One region of the Kitasatospora sp. NEAU-69 genome, then DNA from elsewhere that is predicted to be linked to it. Evidence: riboswitches for the same ligand, from Rfam matches in the RefSeq annotation. Region 1 holds a riboswitch; the other holds the start of a gene.
What was found. Region 1 has a riboswitch for glycine ahead of gcvP (aminomethyl-transferring glycine dehydrogenase). Riboswitches for the same ligand answer to the same signal wherever they lie in the genome.
Positions count from the first base shown of each region.

Region 2: linked by a shared signal. The riboswitch ahead of gcvT (glycine cleavage system aminomethyltransferase GcvT) and the one ahead of gcvP (aminomethyl-transferring glycine dehydrogenase) in region 1 are both predicted to bind glycine.

Region 1 covers NZ_JBWXUE010000023.1:8,264-17,387, reverse strand. Annotated here, with positions in the region: gene gcvP (aminomethyl-transferring glycine dehydrogenase) at 1-1,783, opposite strand, end outside; glycine riboswitch at 1,893-2,020, opposite strand; glycine riboswitch at 2,022-2,125, opposite strand; gene AC060L_RS25130 (PRC and DUF2382 domain-containing protein) at 2,297-3,424, shown strand; gene AC060L_RS25125 (MFS transporter) at 3,630-5,132, shown strand; gene AC060L_RS25120 (DNA polymerase IV) at 5,304-6,764, opposite strand; gene AC060L_RS25115 (SanA/YdcF family protein) at 6,831-7,562, opposite strand; gene AC060L_RS25110 (MerR family transcriptional regulator) at 7,693-8,379, opposite strand; gene AC060L_RS25105 (bifunctional nuclease family protein) at 8,649-9,122, opposite strand.
Region 2 covers NZ_JBWXUE010000004.1:286,992-296,115, forward strand. Annotated here, with positions in the region: gene AC060L_RS07185 (L,D-transpeptidase) at 1-1,170, shown strand, start outside; gene AC060L_RS07190 (ATP-binding protein) at 1,266-1,811, shown strand; gene AC060L_RS07195 (L-serine ammonia-lyase) at 1,825-3,192, opposite strand; gene AC060L_RS07200 (serine hydroxymethyltransferase) at 3,381-4,649, opposite strand; gene gcvH (glycine cleavage system protein GcvH) at 4,781-5,161, opposite strand; gene gcvT (glycine cleavage system aminomethyltransferase GcvT) at 5,263-6,381, opposite strand; glycine riboswitch at 6,536-6,637, opposite strand; gene AC060L_RS07215 (enhanced serine sensitivity protein SseB) at 6,769-7,557, shown strand; gene AC060L_RS07220 (enhanced serine sensitivity protein SseB C-terminal domain-containing protein) at 7,787-8,734, shown strand.

The sequences.
Region 1 (9,124 bases):
CGTGGTGGTAGGCGCGGACCGCGAGCAGACCGGCGAACTCACCCTGGGAGCCGGCGTTCGGCTGGATCGAGACGGCGTCGTAGCCGGTCACCTCGACCAGCTGCTGCTCCAGGTGGCGGATCAGCGTCAGGTAGCCCTGGGCCTGCTCGATCGGCGCGAACGGGTGCAGCTGGCCGAACTCCGGCCAGGTGACCGCCTCCATCTCGGTGGTGGCGTTCAGCTTCATGGTGCAGGAGCCGAGCGGGATCATCCCGCGGTCCAGCGCGTAGTCCCGGTCCGAGAGGCGGCGCAGGTAGCGCAGCATCGAGGTCTCCGAGCGGTGGCTGTGGAAGACCGGGTGGGTGAGGTACTCGTCCTCGCGGAGCAGGCCGGCCGGCAGCGTGTCGGCGGCCTCCTCGACCTCGGCGCCGACGACGCCGAACGCGGCCCAGACGGCGTCCAGGTGCTCGCGGGTGGTGGTCTCGTCGCAGGAGACCGAGACGGTGTCCGCGTCGGCCAGGTAGAGGTTGACGCCGGCCTCGCGGGCCACGGCGACGACCTCGGCGGCCCGGCCCGGGACCTTGGCGGTCACGGTGTCGAAGAACGCCTCGTGGGCGAGCTCGACGCCGCCGGCGCGCAGGCCGGCCGCCAGCGCGGCGGCGTAGCGGTGGGTGCGGCGGGCGATGTCGGCCAGCCCGTCCGGGCCGTGGTAGACGGCGTACATCGAGGCCATCACGGCGAGCAGCACCTGCGCGGTGCAGATGTTGCTGGTCGCCTTCTCGCGGCGGATGTGCTGCTCGCGGGTCTGCAGCGCGAGGCGGTAGGCGCGGTGGCCGTCGGCGTCCACCGAGACGCCGACCAGGCGGCCGGGCAGCGAGCGGGCGTACTCGGCGCGCACCGACAGGTAGCCGGCGTGCGGGCCGCCGAAGCCCATCGGGACGCCGAAGCGCTGCGAGGTGCCGCACGCGATGTCGGCGCCGAGCGAGCCCGGCGACTTGAGCAGCGTGAGCGCCAGCAGGTCGGCGGCGACCGCGACGATCGCGCCCAGGCCGTGCGCCTGCTCGATCACGGCGGTCAGGTCGCGCACCACGCCGGAGGCACCGGGGTACTGGAGCAGCACGCCGAAGACGCCGCGCTCGGCGATCTCGGCCGGGATGCCCTCGGCGAGGTCGGCGACGACCACCTCGACGCCGGTCGGCAGCGCCCGGGTGCGGATCACCGCGAGGGTCTGCGGCAGCGTGTCGGCGTCAACCAGGAAGACACCGCCCTTGACCTTGGTCACCCGGCGGGCCAGCGCCATCGCCTCGGCGGCGGCGGTGCCCTCGTCGAGCAGCGAGGAGCCCGAGGTCTCCAGGCCGGTCAGGTCGGAGACCAGGGTCTGGAAGTTGAGCAGCGCCTCCAGGCGGCCCTGCGAGATCTCCGGCTGGTACGGCGTGTAGGCCGTGTACCAGGAGGGGTTCTCCATGACGTTGCGCAGGATGACCGGCGGCGTGTGGGTGCCGTAGTAGCCCAGGCCGATCATCGAGGTGAGCACCTGGTTGTGCGTGGCGAGCTCGCGCAGCTCGGCGAGCACCTGGGCCTCGCTGCGGCCGTCCGGCAGGTCCAGGGCGGTGATGCTGCGGATCGCCTCGGGGACGGCGGCGGCGGAGAGCTCGTCGAGCGAGCCGAAACCGACCTGCGCCAGCATCTTCTCCTGGGCGGCGGCGTCGGGGCCGATGTGGCGCGACTCGAACGGGCTGGCCGCCTCGAGCTCGCTGAGGGTGGCTGCGCTGCGAGAACGACCGTTGGTCGGCTGGGCAGTCATGGTGGTCGGGCCTCCTGGTCACGGACCGGCGGGGGCACGCACGCCGGGGGGAGGGCCTTCGCCACTGTGGACAGCGGATCGGCCTGCGGCGGGCGAGCCCGACAGACCCTCCCCCTCTGTCATCGGGACCTGAGAGCTTCGCCCGCGCGAGGCTGACGCCCCGCCGGCTTGCACCGTCGGTGAGGGTGGTGGCCACCGGCTCCCTCGCCGGGGGTCCTGCCCTGCTTTCCAGAGTGACCTATCCCGCACGGTACGGATGCCTGAGAGATTCCGGGGAGGGTTTGCTCCTTCGGCGCCTCGCTCCCCTTCGGTCGGGGGCGGGGACTCTCCCGAGCGGGCTCGGCGGTCGCGCCCAGGGTACCAGCGAGAACGCACCGAACGACCGCTCAGGTGAGCGAATCCACTCCCCCACTTGGTCCAGTGCGCGCACGGACGGCCGCGCTCGGCTCGCCACCGTCCGGTTCGTGGCTTTTCGTGTGAATCGACAGGCAGTAACCAGCTGGAGGAAATAGCGTGCAGACCGATATCGACCCCCGAGACCTGATCGGGCACAAGGCCGTCGACCGCAACGGCGACAAGATCGGCACGGTGGACGAGGTCTACCTCGACGATGCGACCGGTGAGCCGGAATGGGCCGCGGTGCGGACCGGAATCTTCGGGCGGGACGCCTTCGTGCCGCTCACCACGAGCGAGTTCTCCGGCGAGGAACTGCGCGTGCCCTACGACAAGTCGCTGATCAAGGAGTCGCCGGACTTCGGCGTCGGCCAGCACCTCTCGCCGGCCCAGGAGCTCCAGCTGTACCGCTACTACGGGCTGGACTCACCGGGCGTCGAGCGCCCGCTGCCGCCCCCGGCGCCCGCCCGGCACCCGGACGATCTGGACTTCGGCGTCGGCACGCAGACCGGCATGCCGGCCGCGGCGGCGACCGGCGGCGCCATGGCGGCCCGCCCGGCGACGGCGCAGCCGACCGGCCCCGGCACCGCGACCATCGGCCTGGACAAGCCGGTCGACCCCACCCCGCCCTCCCAGCCGCCGATGCCGGCCCCGGGCCAGCCCCCGGCGCCGGGCTCCACCCCGGCCCAGGCCGCCGCGAGCCGACCGGTCGCCGGCCCGGGCGCGACCATGCCGCCGCCCGGCCCGATCGAGCTGACGCTGCGCGAGGAGCGTCTTGAGATCACCAACGAGTGGCACGTGCTCGGCACCGCCAGGATGCGCAAGTACGTGGTGACCGAACCGGTGGAGAAGCGGATCCAGGTGGTCAAGGAGCGGGTCCGGGTGGAGCGGGTCCCGGTCGGCGAGGCCGAGCGGTCGGCGCTCTCGGCGCAGGAGATCGCCGAGGCCGTCGAAGAGGTGACGCTGCACGAGGAACGCCCGGCGGTGCGCAAGTACCTGGCGCCGCTGGAGCGGGTGCGCCTGGTGGTGGAGCGCTACACCGAGGAGCAGGTGATCCGCGAGGAACTGCGCCGCGAGCAGGTGGAGATCCACGACAGCACCGCGCCGGAGCAGCAGGCCGGCGATGCCCGGTATGCCGACGCCCAGCACGCCGACACCCAGGCCGCCACGCACCACGCCCCGGCCAACGCGCCGGCCCACCCCCCGGCGCAGGCCGCCGCCCGGGAGCCGGACAGCGCCACGGCCTGACCCCGCTCCCAACTCCCCCGGTACGGCCCGGACCTGGTCTTCCACCAGGTCCGGGCCGTATCGGCGTTGTCGGCCGCAACAAAGCTTCACCGGTCGATATTTGACAGATTGAAGCACTTGAGGGCATGGTTACTTCACTACATTGACTGTCGTTAGCTTGAAGCAGCCTCGAGGGCTGCTGAAGCCCATCCCTGAAGGAGCCACCGTGAGTGAGGCGCCACAGCCCACCACCACGGCCGTGAAGCAGAGCGGCGCCCGGGTCCTGCCCGCGCTGGTGCTCGCGATGCTGGCCTACAGCATCGTGCAGACCGCCGTCGTTCCGATCCTGCCCTCGCTTGCCCTGGAGCTGAAGGTTTCCGGCTCGAACATCACCTGGGTGATGACGGCCAACCTGCTCTCGGCCGCCGTGCTGACCCCGCTGCTCGGCCGCTTCGGCGACCTGCACGGCCGCAAGCCGATGCTGCTGATCTCACTGACCGGCCTGGTGCTGGGTTCGGGCCTCGCGGTCTCCACCCACTCGTTCTCGATGCTGATCATCGCCCGCGTGCTGCAGGGCGCCGGCGGTGGCGTGCTTCCGCTGGCGATCAGCATCGTCCGTGACGAGCTGCCGCGCGAGAAGGTCACCGGCGGCGTCGCCGCGATCAGTGCCTCGATGGGCGTCGGCAGCGGCCTCGGCCTGGTCGCCACCGGCCTGCTGCTGGAGCACTGGAGCTACAAGTCGATCTTCTGGATGGGCCTGGTCTTCGGCCTCATCGCGGTCGGCCTGGTGCTGCTGCGGGTGCCCAAGGACCCGGTGGTGGACAAGACCGGCGGCGCCGACCCGCTCGGCGCGATCACGCTGGCCGGCTGGCTCTGCGCACTGCTCGTCGCCGTCAGCCAGGGCAACGAGTGGGGCTGGACCTCCAACAAGACGCTGGGCCTGTTCGCCGTCGCCGCAGTGGTCGCGCTGATCTGGGGCTTCATCGAGGTCAAGGTCAAGCACCCGCTCGTGGACATGAAGATGATGGCCCGCCCGGCCGTCGCCTTCACCAACATCTCCGGCCTGCTCATCGGCTTCGGGATGTACGGCTCCTTCCTGGTGATCAGCAACTTCACCCAGACGCCCGCCAAGCTCGCGCACTACGGCTTCACCGCCACCGTGCTGCACGCCGGCGTGCTGCTGCTGCCCTCCGCGATCGGCTCGATGGTCGCCGCCCCGCTCGGCGCGATGCTGATCAGCCGCCGCGGCCCCCGTCTGCCGCTGGTCCTCGGCGGCCTGTTCGGCGCTGCCGCGATGGCCTACCTCGCGCTGCGCCACAGCGCCGAGGGCGACGTCTACTTCGCGTCCGCGCTCTTCGGCCTCGGCGTCGGCATGGCCTACGCGGCGATGCCGGCCTACATCAACGGCGCCGTGCCGGCCGAGCAGAGCGGCATCGCCAACGGCATGAACGCCGTGCTGCGCACCGTCGGTGGCGCGATCGGCACCGCCGTGATGGGCGCCATCCTGACCGGGGACACCATCAAGTTCCCGCCGCCGATCGCGGCGCTGGTCAAGGTGCAGATCCCGACCCTGGACGCCTACAAGCACGCCTACTGGGTCACCGCCGTGGTCTGCCTGGTCGCCGCCGCCGTGCCGTTCGCGATCCGCAAGGCCGCCGGCTCCCCGGCCGCGCCGGTCGCCGCCGGCCAGCCGAGCAGCCAGCCGGAACCCGCCAAGACCGGCGCCTGACGAGGCGCCTGCCGGCGCCGCCCAGGGATCGGTGGCGCCGACGATGCCGGCGGCGGCCCGCGAGGGCATCGCACAGGCCACCGCCGGCCACCGCGTGACACTGTGCCCCGCCCGGGCCGCTTGAGTTCCAGCAGTCCGGGCGGGGCACAGTGCTGTCCTGGCCCAGTCGGCTCAGTCGGCCGGATCGACCGGCGGCAGCAGCGGGAGCGGGTCCGCAGGGGTCAGCTCCGGATCGTCCACCAGGAAGGTGCGCACCCGCCCCGGCTCGCTGTACGGCGTCTCGAACCGGACGGTCACCCGGCCGACCCCACTGCCCTGCACCCAGCCGGGGCCGAACTGCTCGTGCAGCACGTCGTGCCCCGGGAGCCAGATCCGCTGCCGGGGAGCAGGCTCCACCGGCTCCGCGACGCCGTCGGCCTGCGGGCCGCTCCCGGCCGCCGCCGACTCCGCAACCGCCTCCGCCGAGTCCGCCGCCACCGCATCCGCTGCCGCCGCCTCTGCCAGCGCCTCCTGTTCCTCCTCCCACTCGGCCGCGGCCTGCGCGAAGAGGTCCTCCTGGGTGTAGTCGGCCAGGCCCGAGACGCCGACGCCGAGCAGCCGGATCCCGCCGGTCAGGTTGACCTGCCCGGCCAGCCGCCGGGCGGTGCCCGCGATCACCCGCTCGTCGTCGGTGGGCCCGCGCAGCGTCTCGGACCGGGTCAGCGTGGAGAAGTCGAAGCGGCGCACCTTGATCACCACCGTCCGCCCGGACCGCCCGGCCGCCCGCAGCCGCCGCACGCAGCGGGCGCTCAGCTCGTCCAGCTCGTGCAGGATCCGGTCCCGGTCGGCCAGATCCACCTCGTAGGTGTCCTCCACCGAGACCGACTTGGCGTCCCGGTCGGGCACCACCGCCCGGTCGTCCAGCCCCCGGGCCATCGCCGACACGCCGGCGCCGTGAGCCTTGCCGAGCAGGCGCCTCAGCTCGTCCTCGGAGAGCTCGGCGACCTCCGCCACGGTCATCAGGCCGGCCCGGTGCAGCACCTGCTCGGTGGCGGGACCGACACCGGGCAGCGCCCGGACCGCCATCGGACCGAGCACCGCGCGCTCCTGGCCGGGAGTGACCAGCACCAGCCCGTCCGGCTTGGCCTGCTCGGAGGCGATCTTGGCCATCAGCTTGGAGCCGGCCGCGCCGACCGAGGCGGTCAGCCCGCCGGTGTGCTCCTCGATGTCCGCGCGCAGGTCCTGGCAGATCGCCCGGACCAGCTCGGCGCCGTCGCCCGGCCCGGCGGCCGCCAGCGCGGGGCCGTACGGGCCGGCCGCCAGGTCGACGTACGCCTCGTCCACGCTGAGCTGCTCGACCAGCGGCGAGAGCTCGCGCAGCATCGCCATCACCAGCTCACTGACCGCCCGGTAGGCGGTGAACCGCGGCCACAGGTAGGCCGCGTTCGGGCAGAGGCGGCGGGCCGTCGCCATCGCCATCGCCGACCGGACGCCGAAGACCCGCGCCTCGTACGAGCAGGTGGAGACCACTCCGCGCCCGCCCAGCCCGCCGACGATCACCGGCTTGCCGCGCAGGCTCGGCTTGGCCGCCTGCTCCACCGAGGCGAAGAAGGCGTCCATGTCGAGGTGGATGATGCTCGGCACTGTCCGCACAAGGCCGATCATCCCGCACGGGTCTGACAGACAGCGCTCGTCGGTGCCGGGGCGGTCCCGGGCCCGTCAGTACCGGGCGGCGGTGCGGTCGTGGGCCGCGTCGGCCAGCGCCCGCGCGACGCCCGGGTCGGCCGGCCCGAGCAGCGCCGGATCCGGGCGGAACACCGCGTTGTACGACGCCTTGACGGCGCCCGGCAGCTCGCGCACGGTACCGGCGTACCAGGTCGCGTCCCGCGGCTCGGGCACGCCGACCGCGTACGCGTCGATCCCGGCCGCCCGGCAGAGCGCCAGCGCGCGCCGCACGTGGTAGTCCTGGCTCACCAGGACCGCGTGGTCGACGCCGAATATCCGCTTGGCCCGGGTGCAGGAGTCCCAGGTGTCGAAGCCCGCGTAGTCGCGCACCACCCGCACGTCGGGGACGCCGCGCCCGACCAGGTAGTCGTACATCGCACCCGGCTCGTTGTAGGACGTGCGGCTGTTGTCGCCGGTGACCAGGATCGCCTGCACCTTGTGCGTCCGGTAGAGCTCCAGCGCGGCGTCCAGGCGGTGCGCCAGGTACGGCGAGGGCACGCCGTCCTGCACACCGGCGCCGAAGACGACCGCCACCGGCTCGGCCGGTACGTCGGCGGCGCTGCGGATCCGCCCGTCCTCCGCGCAGAACAGCCAGGCGCTCGGCGCCAGTGCCAGTGTGCAGAACAGCACCAGTGCCTGGAACGCCCGGCGCTGGCGCCGCCGTCCGCGCAGCACGCCCAGCAACCGCCGACCGTGCTCGCCGCCCTTGGCCACGATGGCCCGCATGTCCCCTCCCCATGATCACTTGTCATCGGGCCGGACGATGCGGACGGCCCGGGCGGTTCTCCGCCCGGGCCGCTGTTGCAGGATCAGGACAGTGCGACGAGACCGTGCCACGAGGCGGTACGACGAGGCGTCAGACCGCGCGGTTGCGGCGCTGGGCCAGCTCGTCGGCGGGGTCGTGGCCGACCAGCGTCTCGCCGGTGTCGGTGCGCTCGGCGTGCAGCCGCCCGAGGTTCGCCTCCAGCTCGTGCCAGACGGCGCCGACCGCGATGCCGAAGACGCCCTGACCACCCTTCAGCAGGTCGACCACCTGCTGCGGCGAGGTGCACTCGTAGACCGTCGCGCCGTCGCTCATCAGGGTCAGCCCGGCCAGGTCGGCCAGCTCGCTGGACTGCAGATGAGTGACGGCCACTCGGATGTTCTGCAGCGAGACGCCCGCGTCCAGCAAGCGCTTGACGATCTTCAGCACCAGGATGTCGCGGAAGCTGTAGAGCCGCTGCGCACCGGTCGGTGTGGCGGTCCGCACGCTCGGCTCCAGCAGCCCGGTGCGGGCCCAGTAGTCGAGTTGACGGTACGTGATACCGGCGGCCGCGCAGGCCGTCGGACCGCGGTAGCCGAGCAGGTCCGAGGATGGAGCGATCCGCTCCAGGGCCGGCTGGCCCGCCTGCACGGCCGGGAAACGCCCGACCCGCGGCAGCTCGGCCACCGTGTCGGCGGCCTGCTGCTCCCAGGAACGGCCGGTCCGGGCCCGGGTGCCGCGCGACACGTGGAGAGCGCACGGGCTGCCTCCGACGGCCGCCTCATCGCCGCTGCTGCTCATGCCAACCTCCGTCCACTGATGGCTCCGGGTGCCGGGCAGAGCGAACGTCCCGGCGGCCACCCCTGACGGTAGGCAGTCGCCCGAGACGCGTCAACGATCGCCACGCCGGGGCCGCGAAACAGCTTCACTCCACCGAGTGGTTTCGCGTGCCCCTAGTGTGGGTAGGACCGAACATTTTGGCAAAACAGACGATCGACTACGAGCAGCTTCGGATCGATCCGCCGCCCCGCCGAGCTGGGTGTCACGAGCGCGGTGTCACGAGCGGGGTGTCACTGGGCGTTGCCGCCGAAGTCCTCCGGCGAGACCTGGTCCAGGAACTCGCGGAACTTCTCGACCTCGTCCTCCTGCTCGTCCGGGATCGCGATGCCCGCCTCGGCGAGCACCTCCTCGGCGCCGTAGATCGGCGTCCCGGTCCGCAGCGCGATCGCTATCGCGTCGGACGGCCGCGCACTGACCTCGACCCCGCCGGTGAAGACCAGCTCCGCGTAGAACACGCCCTCGCGCAGATCGGTGATCCGCACCTCGGTCAGCTGTTGGCCGAGCGCCTCCAGCACGTCCTTGAAGAGGTCGTGCGTGAGCGGACGCATCGGAGTCATGCCCTGCTGGGCGAAGGCGATCGCGGTCGCCTCGCCAGGTCCGATCCAGATCGGCAGATACCGGTCGCCGCCCACTTCGCGCAGCAGGACGATCGGCTGGTTGGAGGGCATCTCCACCCGGACACCCACGACGTCGAGCTCATTCACAA
Region 2 (9,124 bases), on a different contig from region 1:
GCGACCAAGACGGCCGCCGGTGCCGCGCCGGCCGGCCATGGGGGCAGCAGTGCCGGGGCGTCCGGCGCATCCGGTGCGTCCGGTTCGCCCGCGACCTCCGCACCGGCCACGCCGGCCTCGACGGCGGTGGTCGACATCGAGCCGAAGAGCGGCACCCAGGACGCGGCGCCGGACGCGCTCAAGGTCGCCGTCAGCAGCGGCAAGCTGACCCAGGTCGCGGTGACCGACAAGGGCGGCGCCCAGGTGCAGGGCACCATCGCGCCGGACGGGCTGAGCTGGATACCGGCGAACCCGCTGGCGGTCGCCTCCAGCTACCAGGTGAACGCCCAGGCCACCGACGCCAACGGCGTCGCGACGACGGCCACCAGCAGCTTCTCCACGCTGACCCCGAGCAAGACCTCACGCAGTCAGGACAATGTGACGACCGGCGCGACCTACGGGGTCGGCATGATCGTCTCGATCAATTTCGGCATGCCGATCCAGAACAAGGACGCGGTGCAGAAGGCGATCACCTTCGAGGCCTCGGACGGCACCCAGGTCAAGGGTCACTGGATGGGCAGCAACCGGCTGGATATCCGTCCGCAGAATTTCTGGAATCCCGGCACCACGGTGAAGATCCACTACCGGCTGAAGAACGTCGAGACCTCGCCGGGCGTCTACGGTGGTTCGGACCGCGACGAGTCGTTCACCATCGGCCGTTCGCAGATCAGCACGGTGGACGACGCCGCGCACACCATGACGGTGGTCAACGCCCAGGGCACCCAGGTGATCCCGATCAGCTCGGGCTCCGCGGAGCACCCGACGTACAACGGCGTCATGACGATCGAGGACAAGGAGGGCACCACCCGGATGACCTCCGCCTCCGTCCCGGGCCTCAAGCCGGGCGAGTATGACCTGCAGGTCCCGCACGCGATGCGGCTGACCGACTCCGGCACCTACGTGCACGGCAACAACTGGTCCTCGCACGACACCTTCGGCTCCGAGAACGTCAGCCACGGCTGCGTCGGCCTCGAGGACTCGGCCGGCGACGGCGGCGCGAACACCCCCGCGGGTAAGTTCTACGCCGCCTCGATGGTTGGAGATGTCGTGAAGGTCGTCAACTCGAAGGGCGCCCAGGTTACGCCCGACAACGGCCTGAGCGGCTGGAACATGACCTGGGCCACCTGGTAGAGGGACAAGCGGTTCCGCTGTCATATGCCAACTGAATAGTGATCGTTTCGTCATTGTCCGTACATGGCTGCTCGCCAAGCGCAATGATGGTCCGCATGGCGGGATGGGGCGAAGTCGATCAGTCATCAGATCTGGGCCAGGGCCTGGCCGCTGACGATCCCTCGGGCATCGTCGGGCGGTCGGCCCTGGCGGCGTTGGAACGGCTGTCCCCCTGGGAGCTGGAACGGGTGGTGCTGCCCCGGCTCAGCGATCCGGCCTCCGAAGAGGAGGCCAGGCTCCCGTCCCGCCCCGAGTCGGGGCCGGTCGCCCGCCGGCTCATCCTCAAGGTGCTGCAGTCCTGGGGACTGCCCCAGCTCCTGGAGGCCGGCGAGTTACTCACCTCCGAGCTGGTCGCCAACGCCCTGCACCACGCCGGCGGCCGCACCATCGGCCTCAGCCTGGCCCGCCGCCCCGGCTGGCTGCGCGTCGAGGTCCGCGACTCCTCCCGCTCGCTGCCCTGCCTGATCATGGCCGAGCCCGGCGGCGAGCACGGCTACGGCCTGCGCCTGGTCGAGAACCTCTCCGACCGCTGGGGCGCCGACCTGCTGCCGCGGGGCAAGGGCGTCTGGTTCGAGCTGAAGGTGCGCGAGCGGGGGGTCTGAGGCGGCTACCCGGTCAGCACTCGATGACGTTGACCGCGAGTCCTCCGCGGGAGGTCTCCTTGTATTTCACCTTCATATCCGCGCCGGTCTCCTTCATCGTCTTGATCGCCTTGTCCAGCGAGACGTGGTGCCGGCCGTCGCCGCGCAGGGCCATCCGGGCGGCCGTGACGGCCTTGACGGAGGCCATGCCGTTGCGCTCGATGCACGGGATCTGGACCAGGCCGCCGACCGGGTCGCAGGTGAGGCCGAGGTTGTGCTCGATGCCGATCTCGGCCGCGTTCTCGACCTGCTCGGGGGTGCCGCCGAGGACCTCGGCGAGGCCGCCGGCGGCCATCGAGCAGGCGGAGCCGACCTCGCCCTGGCAGCCGACCTCGGCGCCGGAGATCGAGGCGTTCTCCTTGAAGAGCATGCCGATCGCGCCGGCGGCGAGCAGGAAGCGGACGATGCCGTCGTCGTCGGCGCCCGGGATGAAGTTCTGGAAGTAGTGCAGCACGGCGGGGATGATGCCGGCCGCGCCGTTGGTGGGGGCGGTGACGACGCGCTGGCCGGAGGCGTTCTCCTCGTTGACGGCCATCGCGTAGAGGGTGACCCACTCCATCGCGTTGGCCGGGCCGATGCCCTCGGCGCGCAGCGCGCGGGCGCCGGAGGCGGCACGGCGGCGGACCTTCAGGCCGCCGGGCAGGATGCCCTCGCGGGACATGCCGGCGCTGACGCACTCCTTCATCACGCCCCAGATCTCCAGCAGACCGGTGCGGATCTCCTCCTCGGTGCGCCAGGCCTTCTCGTTCTCCAGCATCAGGCCGGAGATCGAGAGGCCGGTCTCGCGGGTGAGGCGCAGCAGCTCCTCGCCGGTGCGGAAGGGGTAGCGCAGCGCGGTGTCATCGGGCACCACGCGGTCCGCGCCGATCGCGTCCTCGTCGACCACGAAGCCGCCGCCGACCGAGTAGTACGTCTTCTCCAGCAGCACCTCGCCGGCGGCGTCGTGCGCGGCCAGGGTCATGCCGTTCGCGTGGTACGGCAGCGAGCGGCGGCGGTGCAGGATCAGCTGGAGGTCGGGGTCGAAGTCGATCTCGTGGGTGCCGAGCAGCGCTATCCGCTTGGACTGCTTGATCTGCTCGACCGAGAGGTCGGCCTTCGTGACGTCCACCGTGCGCGGCGAGTCGCCCTGGAGGCCGAGCAGGACGGCCTTCGGGGTGCCGTGGCCGTGGCCGGTGGCGCCGAGCGAGCCGAACAGCTCGGCCTTGACGGAGACGACGCGGTCCAGCAGCCCCTCCGAGCGCAGCCGGCGGGCGAACATCCGGGCCGCGCGCATCGGGCCGACCGTGTGGGAGCTGGAGGGGCCGATGCCGATGGAGAAGAGGTCGAAGACGCTGATGGCCACGGGGGTGACGTCCTTGTCTGGTCTCGTGGAGAGAACGGGCGGTGCGGGGCGGTGCGGGGTGACGCAGTGCGGTGCGGGCGGTGCATGGGCAGGGGCACCGGCTCACGTTCCAGTGTGCGCGGTGCCCCCGGTGAAGGCTCGGGTCGGCAGGGGTGACGCCGACCACGGCCCTACAGCAGAAATGCGGATTACAGCTCCGGGTAGAGCGGGTACTTCTCGGCGAGCGCGGTGACCCGGGCCTTGAGCGCGGTGGCCTTGCCCTCGTCGAAGCCCGGCTTCAGGGCCTCGGCGATGACGTCGGCGACCTCGCGGAAGTCCTCGGCCTGGAAGCCGCGGGTGGCCAGCGCGGGGGTGCCGATCCGCAGGCCGGAGGTGACCATCGGCGGGCGCGGGTCGTTCGGGATCGCGTTGCGGTTGACCGTGATGCCGACCTCGTGCAGGCGGTCCTCGGCCTGCTGGCCGTCCAGCTCGCTGTTGCGCAGGTCGACCAGGACCAGGTGCACGTCGGTGCCGCCGGACAGCACCGAGACGCCGGCCGCGGTCGCGTCGTCCTGCAGCAGGCGGGCTGCCAGGATCTTGGCGCCCTCCAGCGTGCGCTCCTGGCGCTCCTTGAACTCCGGCGAGGCGGCGACCTTGAAGGAGACGGCCTTGGCGGCGATCACGTGCTCCAGCGGACCACCCTGCTGGCCGGGGAAGACCGCGGAGTTGATCTTCTTGGCCCACTCGGCCTTGGAGAGGATGACGCCGCCGCGCGGGCCGCCCAGGGTCTTGTGCGTGGTGGTGGTGACCACGTCCGCGTACGGGACCGGGGACGGGTGCAGGCCCGCGGCCACCAGGCCGGCGAAGTGGGCCATGTCGACCATCAGCAGCGCGCCGACCTCGTCGGCGATCCGGCGGAACTCGGCGAAGTCGAGCTGGCGCGGGTAGGCGGACCAGCCGGCGATGATCAGCTTGGGCTGGTGCTCCTTGGCGAGGCGCTCGACCTCCTCCATGTCGACCAGGCTGGTCTGCTCGTCCACGTGGTACGCGACCACGTTGTAGAGCTTGCCGGAGAAGTTGATCTTCATGCCGTGGGTCAGGTGGCCGCCGTGGGCCAGGTTCAGACCCAGGATCGTGTCGCCCGGCTTGATCAGAGCGAACATCGCGGCGGCGTTCGCCTGCGCACCGGAGTGCGGCTGGACGTTCGCGTGCTCGGCGCCGAACAGCTCCTTGATCCGGTCGATCGCGATCTGCTCGACCACGTCGACGTGCTCGCACCCGCCGTAGTAGCGCTTGCCGGGGTAGCCCTCGGCGTACTTGTTGGTCAGCACCGAACCCTGGGCCTCCATGACCGCCACCGGGGCGAAGTTCTCGGAGGCGATCATTTCGAGGGTGGACTGCTGACGGTGCAGCTCGGCGTCGACCGCGGCGGCGATCTCGGGGTCGAGAGCGTGCAGGGACTGGTTGAGGACAGTCATGGTGGCGTCTTCCCAATCAGGGCAGTCGCGCGAAGCGCGCCGGTGGAGGGTGGTGGCGGGCGACGGGCGGGCAGGGCGGGTGGGACCGGCGGGGGCGGCCGCCGCGCTGGGGCCGCCCCGTCGAGCAGTGGTCAGCCGGCGGTGAAAGCGGTGTACTCGTCGGCGCTGAGCAGGTCCGCGGGGGCGTCGGAGATGCGCAGCTTGAACAGCCAGCCACCCTCGAAAGCGGCCGAGTTGACCAGCGCCGGGTCGGCGACGACCTCGTCGTTGATCTCGACGACCTCGCCGGTGGCGGGGGAGTACAGGTCGCTGACCGACTTGGTGGACTCCAGCTCGCCGCAGGTCTCGCCGGCGGTGACGGTGTCGCCGACGGCGGGCAGGTCCACGTAGACGATGTCGCCGAGGGCGGTGGCGGCGTGCTCGGTGATGCCGACTATCGAGACGCCGTCAGCGTCGGCGGTGGTCAGCCACTCGTGCTCCTTGCTGTACTGCAGGTGCTGCGGGTTGCTCATGGTGTTCATTCTCCAGGATGGGAAGCGGGAAGGGCGAAGCGGTCCGCGGTGCGGACTGCTTCGTGGGACGAGAGGGAGAGGGGTGGCTCGGCGGCCGGGCTTCAGCGGGCGCGCTTGTAGAACGGCAGCGCGACGACCGCGACCGGCTCGTGCTTGCCGCGCACGTCCACCGCGACCTCGCCGCCGGCAGCGGCGAAGGCCGCGTCCACGTAGGCGATCGCGATCGGCTTGCCGAGCGTGGGGGAGGGCGCGCCGGAGGTGATCCGGCCGATCACGGCGCCGTCGGCGGCGACCACCGCGTACTCGGCGCGCGGCACCCGGCGGCCCTCGGAGACCAGGCCGACCAGCACCCGCGGCGGGTTGGACTCGGCCTTGGCGGCCGCCTCCTCCAGCGCCTTGCGGCCGACGAAGTCGCCGCCGTTGGTGGTCTTGTCGAAGCGCACCACGCGGCCCAGGCCCGCGTCGAACGGGGTCAGCGAGGTGTCCAGCTCGTGCCCGTACAGCGGCATGCCGGCCTCCAGGCGCAGCGTGTCGCGGCAGGACAGGCCGCACGGGATCAGGCCGGCGGCGGAGCCGGCCTCGGTCAGCGCCTGCCACAGGTGCTCGGCGTCGCCGGGGGCGCAGAAGATCTCGAAGCCGTCCTCGCCGGTGTAACCGGTGCGGGCCAGCCAGACGTCCTTGCCGGCCACCGTGGTGGGCAGCAGTGCGTAGTACTTCAGGCCGGGCAGGTCGGCCTCGGTGAGCGAGGCGAGGATGCCGTTCGCCTCCGGGCCCTGGACGGCGAGCAGCGCGTAGGCGTCGCGGTCGTCGCGCACCGTCGCGTCGAAGCCGGCCGCGCGCTCGGTCAGCGCGTCCAGCACCACCTGGGCGTTGGAGGCGTTCGCGACGACCATGTACTCCTGCTCGCCGGTCCGGTAGACGATCAGGTCGTCCAGGATGCCGCCGTCCTCGCGGCAGATCATCGTGTACCGGGCGCGCAGCACGCCGAGGGCCGAGATGAAGCCGACCAGCGCGTGGTCGAGCAGCTCGCCGGCCTGCGGTCCCGAGACGGTGATCTCGCCCATGTGCGAGAGGTCGAAGAGGCCGGCCTTGGTACGGACGGCGAGGTGCTCCTCGCGCTCGCTGCCGTAGCGCAGCGGCATGTCCCAGCCGGCGAAGTCGGTCATGGTCGCGCCGAGGGAACGGTGCAGGGCGTCGAGCGCGGTCAGGCGGGGGGACATGGTGGGACTCCCGTGGCTGGTTGCGGACATGCGGGGGTGGAGTCTCCCCGTCTGTCGTCGCAACCTGAGAGCTTCACCGCACACCACCAAGGATGACGCGGCTTGCACCGTGGGTGGGCGCACGGCACGGCCGTGTTCCACTTTCCAGATTCGCCTCGCCCGTGCGGTAAGGGTGCCTGAGAGATTCCGGGGAGGACTTGCTCCTTCGGCGCCGGTCCGTGCCGTGGGCACCTCCGGACTCTCCCGCGCGGGTTCGAGCGGCCAGTATGAAGTTGGTCGGTCCGGTGGTCCGGTACAGCCGTTCGGTTGTCGGACACGGGGACAACGGGCACATCATGGCATGCCGGTGCGCCCGAGCGGGAGGGGAGGGCTCGGTACGCTTGCACTATGAGAACAGAGGGGTGGGCCGAGCCCGGGCAGGCACCGGCCGGCGGCGGCTGGCCGGCCAACGAGCTGGAGCAGGTGCTCACCGCCGCGCTCGGCGAGCCGGCGGCGACCGCCCGGGTGATCGAGGTGCTCGCGCGCAGCCAGGTGTGGATCCCGTTGCCGTCCGGCGCCGATCCGCAGGGCCACGCGCTGGACCTGCCGACCATCGAGCTGGCGGGCGGGCCGTACGTCCCGGTCTTCTCCTCCGAGGAGCAGTTCCTGCGGCACGCCCCCGGTCTGTCCTGCGCGGTCGCGCCGGCCTGGGAGTTCGCCCGCGGCCTGCCGCTGGGCATCGGCATCGCGGTCAACCCGGAGGCGCCGGTGGGGATCCCGGTGCCGCCGCAGGGCGTCGCCGAGCTGCGCCGGGGGCCGCAGGGGGATCGCTGGGGCGCTGAGCCGGGCGCGCAGCCGCCGCAGGGCGCCCGGGTCGCGCTGCGCGAGCCGGAGCCGGCCGAGGAGCCGGTGGCCTTCCTGACGGCGGTCCGCGCCGAGCTGGCCGCGCTGCCCGGGGTGCTGACGGCCCGGCGGGCGCTGGCCTCGGTGGAGGGCGAGCCGACGGTGCTGTTCGTGGGCGTCCAGCTCGATCCGGCCGCGCCCGCCGACCCGGCCGAGGCTAATGCCGCGCTCGGCCGCGCGCTCGGCCTGGCGCCGCTGCCCGGCGGTGTGCACATCGTGCTGCTCGACTTGGCGGCCGACCCGGTGGTGGACTGGATGCTGCACCAGGTCCGGCCGTTCTACGAGCGGTTCTGAGCCGTCCTGCGACACCAGGCCCGACCGGCATGACGCATGTCGGCCGGGCCCCGTATCGTGCTGCCCACAGCGCGGCCGCCAACCGGCCCCGCTGCCGGACCGGAGCACCGGCCGGACGCGGGACGGGTCGGGCCAGGACGGGCCGGGCCAGCAGGTCGGGCCAGGACAGGCCGGCCGGGCCGGGGGTGGGTCGGCTCGGGCCGGACCAGGACAGGGAAGAGGGCGCACCGTGACGACGGGAGCGGCAGGTGGCGGGCCGGGCCCCTGGGGTCAGGCCCCCGGCGCGGACCCGGGCGCCCTGGAGCGCGCGCTGCGCGAGGTCGCACCGGAGCGCTGGGACGCGTACGAGCGGCTGCTGCACGCCCTCGCCGAGGGCCGGGTCTGGATGCTGCTCTGGCAGGGCAGCGCGGGCAGTCCGGACGCACAGTACGGGAACATGGACCTCGCCGGCCACGGCTACGCGCCGGCCGCCACCTCGCCCGGCCAACTCGCCGCCAGCGGCTGGACCCGCGGCCACGAGGTGATCTCCGGACGGGAGATCGCCGCCGCGCTGTACCGCACCCGCTGGGGCCTGTGGCTCGATCCGCACGCGCCGGGCGGCGGCGTCGGCATCCCGTGGGCCGATCTGCGCCGGGTCGCGGCGGGTCTGGACCGGCTGCCGGCCGGGCCGCTGAAGCTCTCCGAGCCGCAGGTGCCGGCCGAGCAGTTCTACGCGCTGCTGGAGCGCCAGGCGCCGTCGGTCCGTCCGGTCCGCGCGCTGCGCCGGGCCTGGGTGCAACCGGTCGTCGGCGAAGCGTACTTGGCGATCGGGCTGGAGCTGTACGACACCTCGCCGCCGGCCGTCGAGGCGGTCCGGGCGCTGATGCAGCGGGCGATCGCGCAGGCGCCGCCCGGCCTCGCGGTCTCGACCGTGGCGATGAGCGACGAGTACGACCCGGTGGCGCTCTGGATGCACGCCCACGCCCGGCCGTTCTACCACCGCGAGGCCACCGCGTCGCCGTACCCCGCCGCGCCGGTCGTGCAGGCTGTGCCGGCTGTGCCGTATCCGCCGGGGGTGGCGCCGGGGCAGGCGCCGCACCAGGGTTCGTACGGCTATCCGGCCCCGGGTTCGCAGCCGCCGCCGGGCACCGGCCACGGGTGGCCGCAGCAGCCCTGGCCGCCCCGCCCCGCGCGCTGAGACGCCCCGCGCGTCGCGCGCTGAAACGACCCCGCATCCGGCTGGTACAGACCGGCGTGCGCGGGCCTTCCGTTCACTCTCCGTCAACTGATCGGGCAGCACCTCTTCCCTTTCGGGCATGACTGACGATCCGTCAGTCATGCTTCGGCATGCCCGCTGACCAGGCCGCATGTGTCCGGCGGGTGGCCGATATGCGACCCCGGGGTTTAGTGATCTTGAATCCCAATAGATCACAGTTGGGCATCCTTCGAGGGGGAGGGCTGGCGCAAGCCTGTTCGCAGCATGGAGAGTTCTGCGCACCGCACCAGCCGAGCAGCCAGGGGTGCATAGACCGCGGGTCCTGACCTGGACCTGACATGGTCGCGCCTGCCCCCTGACTGCCCATGGGCC